Symmachiella dynata: one gene and its partner. The protein of the gene in region 1 binds, or shares a complex with, the protein of each later gene. Links are inferred from orthologs where the notes say so. Each region holds a gene or a part of one and is shown on either strand. Other genes may lie near its edges.

Region 1 (5,508 bases):
TCAAATGCTGGTGGATAATAGATGGCTTCGTCGGCGCTGAGCGGACAAAAACAGGTATCGAGGTGATAATAGTGCTCGTCCACCAATTGCAGCGGTATCACGCGGCAACCAATCTGGCTCGCCAACCATTGCATCGCCGCAGCATCACTCCGGATGAGATATCCGGCAAACAATGTTTGCCCACAAAAAAGTGCGTCACCGGCCCCTTCAAATGACCACTCCCCGGTCATCGAGACCGTCTCGAAGCCGATAGATTGAAACCAAGCCTCGTCCAATGGTGTTTCCCCTTGCCGCGCTTCGTGGCGAAATTTCGAGAGGAAAACGGTATTGTTCCAGACCAACCCCGCATTGGCCGTGAAGACCAAATCGGGCAAGCCCCGCGCGGGGGGCATCAGACGGATTTCGGCACCCACGTTCTCCAACAGATCACGCAGCGCATGCCACTGCTGCTGCGCCAGCTTGGAATCACTGGCACGACTGCGGCTCATCCAAGGATTAATCTCGTATTCGATCCCGTAGAAGTCCGGCGGGCACATCAAAATGGTGGGGGCAGTGAATTGGCTCACGAAGAATCCGTTCCTGAGGAAATAAGGAATGACAGTAATACATCCAAAGCATCCAGCGGAATTGAATCATGTCTGCCGGGTGTTGTGCAAGAGGGAGGGCAGATCCAGGCACACCCAGCATGCAGTCCGCATGTTCAGCCCTGCCGAAATCGATCTGTGTACACGCCGAGCGATGGACGCCAGTTGTGCTGCGTGTCATAATCTTAATCATACGACACGGCGCAGCCCGGTCGATCAATCTGAAGAAACTCATCGTGACAGGACTACAAAAATATGCGTATCGATTGGATCAAGCAGTTCTTTCTTTTTGCAGCCATCCCGTTATTAGCGACTTCGGTTCTCGCTAAAGACCCGGACTTCAAAGCGCCGGCTGAATATGTCGGTCCCCCAAAACCGCTGCATGCGGCTACCAACCGGGCGTTTCAAGGCATTCCCAGCATGGCTGTCACTCCCGGTGGTCGCTTGTGGGCGACGTGGTATGCGAGTAAGACGCCGGGTGAAGATGCGAACAACTACGTTGTGCTGAGCACGAGTAGTGATCAAGGTGCGACCTGGAAGGAAGTCTTGGTCGTTGATCCCGATGAAGAGGGTCCCGTACGCACGTTTGATCCCGAACTGTGGATGGCTCCCGATGGCAAACTGCGGCTTGCTTGGGCACAATCGATCGGTCACGACGGCACGGTCGCCGGCGTGTGGTTTCTGGAGACCGATGAACCGGAATCCGCCCAACCCACCTGGAAAAAACCTGTCCGCGTGACCGATGGCGTTATGATGTGCAAACCCACCGTGTTGGCATCGGGCGACTGGGTCCTGCCCGCCTCAACATGGCGAAAAACCGACAACAGCGCCAAGATGGTGGTCTCCGATGACCATGGGAAAACCTGGTCCATTCGCGGTGCGTGTAACGTTCCTCCCAAAGTTCGTGCATTTGACGAACATATGTTTGTTGAGCGGAAGGATGGATCGCTTTGGCTGTTGGTCCGGACGCGATACGGGATTGGCGAAAGCGTCTCAACCGATGGCGGTAAGACTTGGCCCGAATTAACCCCCTCAACCCTCGCTCATCCCAGTGCACGATTTTTCATCTCGCGGCTGAATTCCGGGAACTTGTTGTTGGTCAAACATGGACCGATCGACAAACCGACTGGTCGCTCCCATTTAATGGCTTTTCTCTCCACCGACGACGGTAAGAGTTGGAGCAACGGCTTTCTCCTCGACGAGCGTGCGGGTGTTTCCTACCCGGATGGCCAACAAACTCCCGATGGCCTGATCCGCATCATTTACGACTTCAGCCGCACTGGCGACCGAAATATCCTGATGGCCACCTTCCGCGAAGAAGACGTTGCCGCAGGCAAACCTGTTTCTAAAGACGTAAAATTACGGCAAGTGGTGAGCAAAGCTTCCGGCGGCATGAAAAAAGCGAAGCCGTAAAGAAATCATGTGGGCTCTCCTGCAGAGCAGGGGAGCCTGCCCCATTTTTTGTCACCAAATCGCCACGATCTTGCTGTGGCGTGTTATAATCGGCAGAGGTTCAATTCCAGGGTATTTCTACCCACGTTTTAACAAGGGGCCTGAGGCTTATGAATTCTCGTTTATTTGCGGTCGCACTTGTCACGATTATTAGTCTCGCCTTAACGGCAGCGGCCCACGCCGATGGGAAACTGACCTCCGTCGGCAGCGGCAAGGACAAAATCCCGGTGCTGGTTGTCAAAGGCACGCCGTATGAAATGGGGCGCCAGCAAGGCGAATTGATCAAGCCGCAAGCCACGGAATTCATCTCTCACATCCTCAAGAGTATTCAGGCTGCTGACTCGGATCGTTTTACTGACCGCGCACTGGACGAAGCCTGGGCCGCCAGCGCCAAACATACCGACCCGCGGTTCCAAGAAGAACTCAAAGGGCTGGCCGCAGGCAGCGGACTCTCGTTGAAACTACTGCAACGGGCGCACGCGATTCCGATGATCGCCGACTACTCCTGCAGCAGCATTTCCGCTTGGGGTAAAGCAACCAAGGATGGGCACCTGTACCAGACACGCAACCTGGACTGGGAAATGGGGCTGCGTGCTCAAGAATTTCCGTTGATCGTTGTCTACATTCCCGACGAGGGGATTCCGCACGTCAACATCACGTTCGCCGGCTGCATTGGTTCCAACACCGGCATGAATGCTGCGGGAATCGTACTCTCGGAAATGGGCGACTCACCCTCCAGCGACTATCCCTTTGACTTCAATGGTGTCCATTTCACAACACTGTTTCGCAATGTCCTGTACGATGCGAACGGACTGGATGAGGCGGTCGATATTTTCAAGAACGCCAAACGCACCAAGAAATATCACTACGTTGTGGGCGACGGCAAAAACGGTCGCGCGGTGAAAATGTTGGCCCACGCGCCGAATCTGGTCATCTGGGAAGACAACGATGCCACCGACGAATTGGCACCAAACGTTTTTAAAGACATCGTCTACCAAGACGAAGGTCGCGGCGCATTCCAGCCATTGAAAAAGGCGTATGGAAACATCGGCTCGCAAGAGATGATTGACCTGGCCTGCAAAATTCCCATCAAAGGGGCCAACGTCCTCGACGTCGTCTACGACGCCACCGCCTTGGAATTCTGGGTTGCCTACGCCGAAAAAGACGAAGACGCCTACAAGCGACCATTCGTCCACGTCAAACTCAAAGATTATCTCGACTGATCTTCGTAGCGTGCTTTGCGACGCACCTTTCTACGCTGCACGAGGGATGAGCCATTCAAAAAAAACTCGCGCAAAGACGCGGAGCCGCAAAGTAAAAAAGAAATAATCTTGAAAACCCGCGCTTACTAAAACCAGAAACATCAGATTCTAGCCAAGCCGCATCGCCATAAAACGATGTGTAATACATTCCGCTCAGAAGAAAACTCTTTGCGACTTGGCGTCTCTGCGCGAGGCCTTTCTTTCTAAGTGCGCGTCGCAACGCACTTTTTTCTTTCTCGAACAACGAACATCCGGCCAACACCTCTGGACCAATCGCTTCCTAAAACACGATGCGGTCGGCCGGGAAGACGGGGCCTTCGACGCAGGTGCGGCGGTAGTCCCACTCGCCGTCATCCATTCGCACGCGGGTCACGCAACTAAAGCAGGCTCCGAAACCGCACGCCATGGGCGATTCGAGCGAAACGAACCCACGCACACCGGCAGCGGCGATGATTTCACTGACCGCATGCATCATCGGTTCCGGGCCGCAACAATAGACCACCGTCGGCGGATCGTCTCCGTCCAAGGCTTGCTTCAACAAGTCCGTGACAAAACCGTGATGTCCCTGCGAGCCATCATCGGTCGCCACCCGCACCTCGATGCCGGCCCGCTGGAAATCCTCAAGCCCAGCTAAGTATTCAGCTGAACGCGCGCCGTAACACAGCGTGACCGCCGACGGCAATTGTTCTGGTTGCCGTAACGGTTGGCCGTAGGTTTTTTGGCCTAGTGCTTCTTGCCCGACAGCCAAAAACGGTGTCTGGCCGATTCCGCCGGCAACCATCATCAATCGGCCCTCTGCGGGCAACGGAAATCCGTTACCTAGCGGTCCCCAGACCTGCAGCTGTTCACCTGCGGTCCAACGGCTCATCAGCCCTGTCATCTTGCCGATCACCGCGTACACCACATCGATACCCGCCGGACGACCGGCCGCGTCGAGATACGTGTCATACACCGCAAACGGTCGTCCCAATAATGGGTCGCTGGTTTGCAGTGCGCGGATCATCAAAAACTGTCCCGGCAGAATCTGTGCCGCTAATTCGGGAGCGGCAATGCGTACCAGATACGTGTCACGGGCCAATTCCCGTTGCTCGACGACCGTTGCCGTTTCTTGGGCGGCGGTCGGAATCATTCCGGGTAGCAGATTGTCAGGCGCTTGTTCGATCATCGGCGTCGACTTTTCGTAGCCTTTTGTTGAGGACGTTTTTTCGCAGCCGCAGCGGCTTTCCCTTTCACGGGGGAGGAGCGTTTCCCTTTTGCCGGAGCTGCGCTTTTGCTTTTTGCTGGAGCAGTCCGTTTGCCCTTGGCTGGGGCGGCATTTTTGCGCGGTGGCCGACCGCTGCGGATCTCACGTTTTGTTTCCAGCAAAGCTTCGAGTTGTTTGACCTCGTGCGGCGTCAACGTCCGGTGTTCGCCCAAATTGACTTTGCCCAGCTTGATCGGGCCAAACTGGATCCGCCGCAATTTCATCACCTTGTGACCCAGCCGCGCCAACAATCGGCGAATTTCCCGATTGCGCCCTTGGTTGAGCGTCAATTGCAGCACCGCCGTCTTGCCTTTGACCCGCACGCGGCGTGCCCGGTCCACGCGAAAATATCCCTCGGAGAATCGCAGGCCTTCCCGCATTTGTCGCAAAATATCGGGCGTCGGGATTCCAGCGACCTGGACTTCATAGACGCGAGAGACACGATACCGCGGATGCGCCAAGCGATTTGCGAATTCGCCGTCATTGGTCACCAAAATCAGCCCTTCGCTGTTTTCGTCCAAACGGCCAACCGTAAACAGACGTTGCTTAGCTTTGGGGAACAAATCGATCACCCGCCGCCGTCCCGCAGGATCGCTATGTGTGCACAAAAACCCCGTCGGTTTGTTCAGCACATAGTACACCTTTTTCTCGACGTTCACGGTTTCGCCGTCGAGTTGGATCTTTTGCTTGGCCGGGTCAACCCGCAGGCCCAATTCGACCACGGTTTTCCCGTCCACGGTCACGCGGCCGCTTTGGATAAACTCCTCACAATGCCGCCGCGACCCAAATCCGGCCGAGGCCAACACCTTCTGCAGCCGTACCAATGAGTCGTCGCCTTGCGGCGTTTTCAACGTGGGAGTCGTCCGTTGTGTCCGAGTTTTACGCCGAGGAGAGGCCATTTCACCGCCTTAATACATGTCCGCCCCCCAAAATCGAGAGGCCCGTGCACAGGTTTACACGCCCAGCG
Region 2 (4,361 bases), 850 kb from region 1 along the record:
ACAGGTTGCGGCAATTGCTGCACAGGAGCCCCCGGTGTGGTTTGGGTGACCGACGAGGAGTTGCACCAAATCGCCGAATTCATTGATGAGCCGGTCGGAGCGGTCAAGATCGAGCACACGAAGCTCTTCGCCGGTCGCCGCACGCTCAAAGATTTTGCCAACGGAGACTGCACCTTTTTCGATCCGGAAAAACGGGGCTGCACAATCTATCCGGTCCGCCCCATCCAATGTCGCACCTGGCCCTTCTGGGAATCGAATCTCGAAAGCGAAGCCGAGTGGGAAGACGTGAAGCGAGAATGTCCCGGCGCTGGGCAAGGAAACTTCTTCAGCCTCGAGCAGATCGAAGCGGAAGCAGCAAAGATCCAGATCTGATTCTGCCGGTCGCGCACAGCCGATATCTTTTTAAATCAAGAGGTTGTGTCACGCGATTACAACGACATTCAGACCAATGTCGGGCTAAGCTGGCAGGAAAAATGGCGAACTTCTGCCAATTTTATCGGTTTTGTTGATTATGCGTCGAGCGCCTGGCCGATGATCAAGACAAGGGTGAGTCGATCCTCTCTCAACGATCCAGAGAGCCTGGTTGACGAACTGTGAAATACGAAGGGCATGACAGACAATGCCGAACTCGTAAATCACTATAACCAACTACTGAGAAACGAGTTAAACAAAACACACTATTCATGAACGTCGTCGCCGACAGAACCAAACGGCACAGCAACTTTTCTTGCAGTGTTTTCAGTCACAACGTTGTTTCATGTCAAATACAAATACAACTTTTGGGTAAAATTAGCAGCAGATACGGGCCGAAGCGTACGGTCCACAGAGAATCCACTTGACACTAAGTCCGTTTTGGCATTACAGTTGAGACATATTCCTTTGGCTCAATGTGAGGCCGGGACCGTCCGGCGGGCACTCTTTCGGGAGACTTCAGTCGTGACCAAAAAAGAAATCGTCAAAGCCATTTCCGAGGAAATCGGACTGACACAACTGAAGACGAAAGAGATCGTCCAGAAGACCTTCGATGCCATCGTAGATACCCTGGTCCGCGACGGGCGGATTGAGTTACGAAACTTTGGCGTTTTCGAAGTCAAGAAGCGGGCAGCGCGTAAAGCACGCAATCCGCGGACCGGCGATAAAGTCTTTGTGCCTGAGAAGTTCGTTGTCACATTCAAACCGGGCAAGGAAATGGAAGAGAAGGTGTTGCAGTTGGAAGTTGAAGCCGCGCAATCGGCTTTGGCGCAACAACATACGGCACAAGCAGCGGGCGGAGAAACACCTCCCGGTACGAATGCGTCGAACACCGAGTCCGGCAATACAAATTCCCTGCCGGGCCAAACGACCTATCCCAATTCGGTGGCCTCGGTCAGTTCGCACGATTCGCACAACCCGGGCTAGCAAGCCTACTTACAAACAACAACACATCGGCGGTGAGACGAAAATCCCCCCAGTGATTCTCAAAACTGGTTTCATCTCAATTACGCCCGCCATCCGCGTCCCTAATTTGACCCAAAACACGAAGACACTTTCATTGGAACACCCACTGGGCCGTTCCGGCAAATGATCGTAACGAGTCGACTAGTACGGCGATTAGTTCCCGTGTTAGCGAAATGGATTTCAGCCGTGATGCTTCGTCAGTAGCAAGCACGGAGGTTTTGTGTCATTCAGGAGGTTTGACATGCGGAAGGCAATTCTTGGTGCGGCTGTGGCCGTACTCTTTGTGGTCAGTGTGGGTTGCGTCACCCCGATTTATTCGTCAAGCCCCGACCGTCGGGCCCGCGAGTTGATCTATACGTCGGAAAACTTGCGTCACATTCCGAACACCTGGGAACGTTTTTGGTTCCTGGACATGCCCGACCACACGACACCCTACCGGACGCACGGTGGTGTGCTCTAAGACACGCAGCAGAACATCCCGCACACTTTCTGTGTGGGACAGAACACGGGGCCCCCATTGAATTCACGGGGCCACACAACCGGGCAGAACCGTTCTGGGATTGCCTGATTGTCCGCGGACAACCATGGATCCAACCGGCATTTCGCGCCACCTGCGCGAAGTGCCGTTTTTTTTTGTGCGCAGACCGATATCGCCGCGCCGCACCCATCATTGCCCACCCATTCGTTGGTAGCTACGATGAGCAAACATCCAGCAACATGGGGTGCAATCTCACTTCGCCCCTGCCCTTAAAATAATCCTGTACCACAATCATCGAAACTCTCGTGCCTCAACTCAGCGTCCAACTCAACCGCCTCAAATTAGCAAATCCGATTCTCGTGGCTTCCGGCACCTTTGGTTATGCCCGCGAAATGGCCGCGTTTGTCGATTTCAAACAATTGGGCGGCATCATTCCCAAAACGCTCACAGCCGCCCCGCGCATCGGCAATCCCCCCCCACGGACGGTCGAAGCCTCATCCGGGTTGCTCAACTCCATCGGCCTGGACAACGATGGGATCGATGCCTTTCTCGCCAAGACGTTGGATTATCTTCTTGGCTTAGAGACCGCCATCATCGTGAACATTGCGGGGCGGAATACCGAAGAATTCGTGCAGATGGCCGCCAAGGTCGGGCAGCACAAGCAGGTTGCTGGCTTGGAGCTGAATATCTCCTGCCCCAACGTCAGCGGCGGCGTTGATTTTGGCACCGACCCCCGACTGGCAGCTGAGGTCGTCTCGCAGGTTCGCAATGCGTGTGACTTGCCAGTGATTGCCAAATTGACCCCCAACGTGACGAGTGTCGTCGAAATCGCTCAAGCCGCCGCCGAGGCGGGTGCCGATGCGGTTTCGTTGGTGAACACCTTTCAAGGCATGGCCATCGATTGGCGGCGTCGCAAACCGATTCTGGGAAATGTCATCGGCGGGCTGAGCGGCCCGGCAATTAAGCCGCTGGCGCTGCGGATCGTCTGGCAGGTGGCGCAAGCCGTTAATGTTCCCATCATCGGCATCGGCGGAATTCAATCGATCGACGACGTCATGGAATTCCTGATCGCTGGAGCAACGGCGGTTCAAATCGGCACAGCTAATTTCTACAATCCAGGACTGGCTCAGCAATTGGTCACCGAATTATCCGAAATCTTGACCGAGCAAAACTGCCAATCCGTCGGCGACATCGTTGGCACATTGCAGATTCCCGCGCGTTAAACGTATCGGCATCGAACCATTCTTTCCCAGCCACCGGCGATGCTGGAGGCCGATTTCAAACATTCACCACCGCACACGACATCGAGACGTAATTCATGCGAGTTCTCTCCGGAATTCAACCGACCGGCCGCCCTCATTGGGGTAATTATTTCGGCGCCATCGCTCAATACATCGCCCTGCAAAACAACGAGCAGTCATTTTATTTCGTCGCCGACCTGCACGCGCTGACGACGATTCGCGATGCGCAGGTCTTGCGGGATAATTCGCACAGCGCCGCCGTTGACTTGTTGGCACTGGGCCTTGATCCCCAACAAGCAACGTTGTTTTTGCAATCGGACATTCCCGAGGTCTCGGAACTGACGTGGTTGCTGATGACGGTCACGCAAATGAGCCTGCTGGAAAAATGCCACGCCTACAAAGACAAAAAGGCGAAGGGGCTGGCCGCCGATGCGGGGCTGTTCAACTATCCCGTGCTGATGGCGGCGGACATTTTGCTCTACGACAGCGATGTGGTCCCCGTCGGAGCCGATCAGGTACAGCATATTGAAGTCACGCGTGATATCGCGCAGCGGTTCAATGTGATTTACGGCACCGAAGCCTTGACGCTGCCCAACGGGCAAACACTCGACGCCACGGCCAAAGTTCCCGGCACGGACGGCGAAAAGATGTCGAAGAGTTACGGCAACACGATCGAAGTCTTCGAAGCGCCTAAGAAAATGCGTAAAAAAGTGATGTCGATCAAAACCGATTCGAAGACGGTCGAGGAGCCCAAGGATCCCGAGACGTGCCCGGTGTTCGCCTTGTACAAACTCTTCGCCGAGGAAGCACAACAAGCGGAATTGGCTGGGCGGTATCGCGCCGGGGGGATGGGTTACGGTGATGCGAAACAAGCGGTGTACGAAGCAGCCTTGGCTTACTTTGCCGAGGCGCGTGAGCGCCGCGCAGAATTGGAGAAAACCCCCGACACGGTCCGCGACATTCTGCGCGACGGCGCGATCGTGGCGCGGGCCAAGGGACAAGAGGTGCTGGAACGCGTGCGATCCGCTTGTGGGCTCAGCGCGCATCAATGATCGCCCCGCCAGCGACTCCTTGACCTGACAAGGGAGATGGACCATGGACAAGCCTCGCGAGTCGGCGACAACAATCGCCGGGCGTTTGACGACGTGGCTGATGCTGTGCGTCGTCGCGCTGTCGGTGTTGATGGTCGCAGCCGCTTACGTACC

Evidence for each region. The genes of interacting proteins can lie anywhere in the genome.
Region 2: the proteins of Mal52_RS14130 (region 1) and Mal52_RS10960 are in contact, whole or in part, in a crystal structure (PDB 5UE9), measured with the Lactococcus lactis proteins. The link is inferred for Symmachiella dynata from one-to-one orthologs. Residues at the interface, in WP_023189152.1 of Lactococcus lactis: Leu4, Gln5, Ala47, Ser48, Met49, Leu50, Leu51, Arg52, Arg53, Met95, Leu98, Arg223, Met224, Ala225, Cys226, Ile228, Gly229, Ala230, Cys231, Tyr232, Ala233, Val235, Glu236, His237, Asn243, His244, Ala245, Lys247, Glu250; in WP_025017116.1 of Lactococcus lactis: Gly25, Phe27, Phe29, Glu32, Tyr33, Lys35, Tyr36, Lys48, Phe56, Thr60, Pro61, Arg62, Val63, Ala64, Glu65, Thr66, Ala67, Ser68, Gly69, Met70, Ile74, Gln77, Pro223, Glu251, Phe274, Ala275, Pro277, Phe278.

Annotation. Positions count from the first base shown.
Region 1 is NZ_CP036276.1:3,676,728-3,682,235, reverse strand. The notes cover bases 2,522-5,508. They hold Mal52_RS14130 (dihydroorotate dehydrogenase electron transfer subunit), read right to left. Parts: upstream 4,464-5,508; coding sequence 3,579-4,463; downstream 2,522-3,578. Other genes in these bases: Mal52_RS14125 (pseudouridine synthase), read right to left, coding at 4,460-5,440; Mal52_RS14135 (C45 family autoproteolytic acyltransferase/hydrolase), read left to right, coding at 2,522-3,259. Outside these bases: Mal52_RS14145 (dimethylarginine dimethylaminohydrolase family protein), read right to left, coding at 1-566; Mal52_RS14140 (sialidase family protein), read left to right, coding at 840-1,997; more of Mal52_RS14135, read left to right, coding at 2,147-2,521.
Region 2 is NZ_CP036276.1:2,830,335-2,834,695, reverse strand. Bases 1,302-4,179 are described here. They hold Mal52_RS10960 (dihydroorotate dehydrogenase), read left to right. Parts: upstream 1,302-2,220; coding sequence 2,221-3,138; downstream 3,139-4,179. Other genes in these bases: trpS (tryptophan--tRNA ligase), read left to right, coding at 3,234-4,179; Mal52_RS10965 (hypothetical protein), read left to right, coding at 1,679-1,897; Mal52_RS10970 (HU family DNA-binding protein), read left to right, coding at 1,302-1,398. Outside these bases: Mal52_RS10975 (YkgJ family cysteine cluster protein), read left to right, coding at 1-372; more of Mal52_RS10970, read left to right, coding at 937-1,301; more of trpS, read left to right, coding at 4,180-4,208; Mal52_RS10950 (hypothetical protein), read left to right, coding at 4,252-4,361.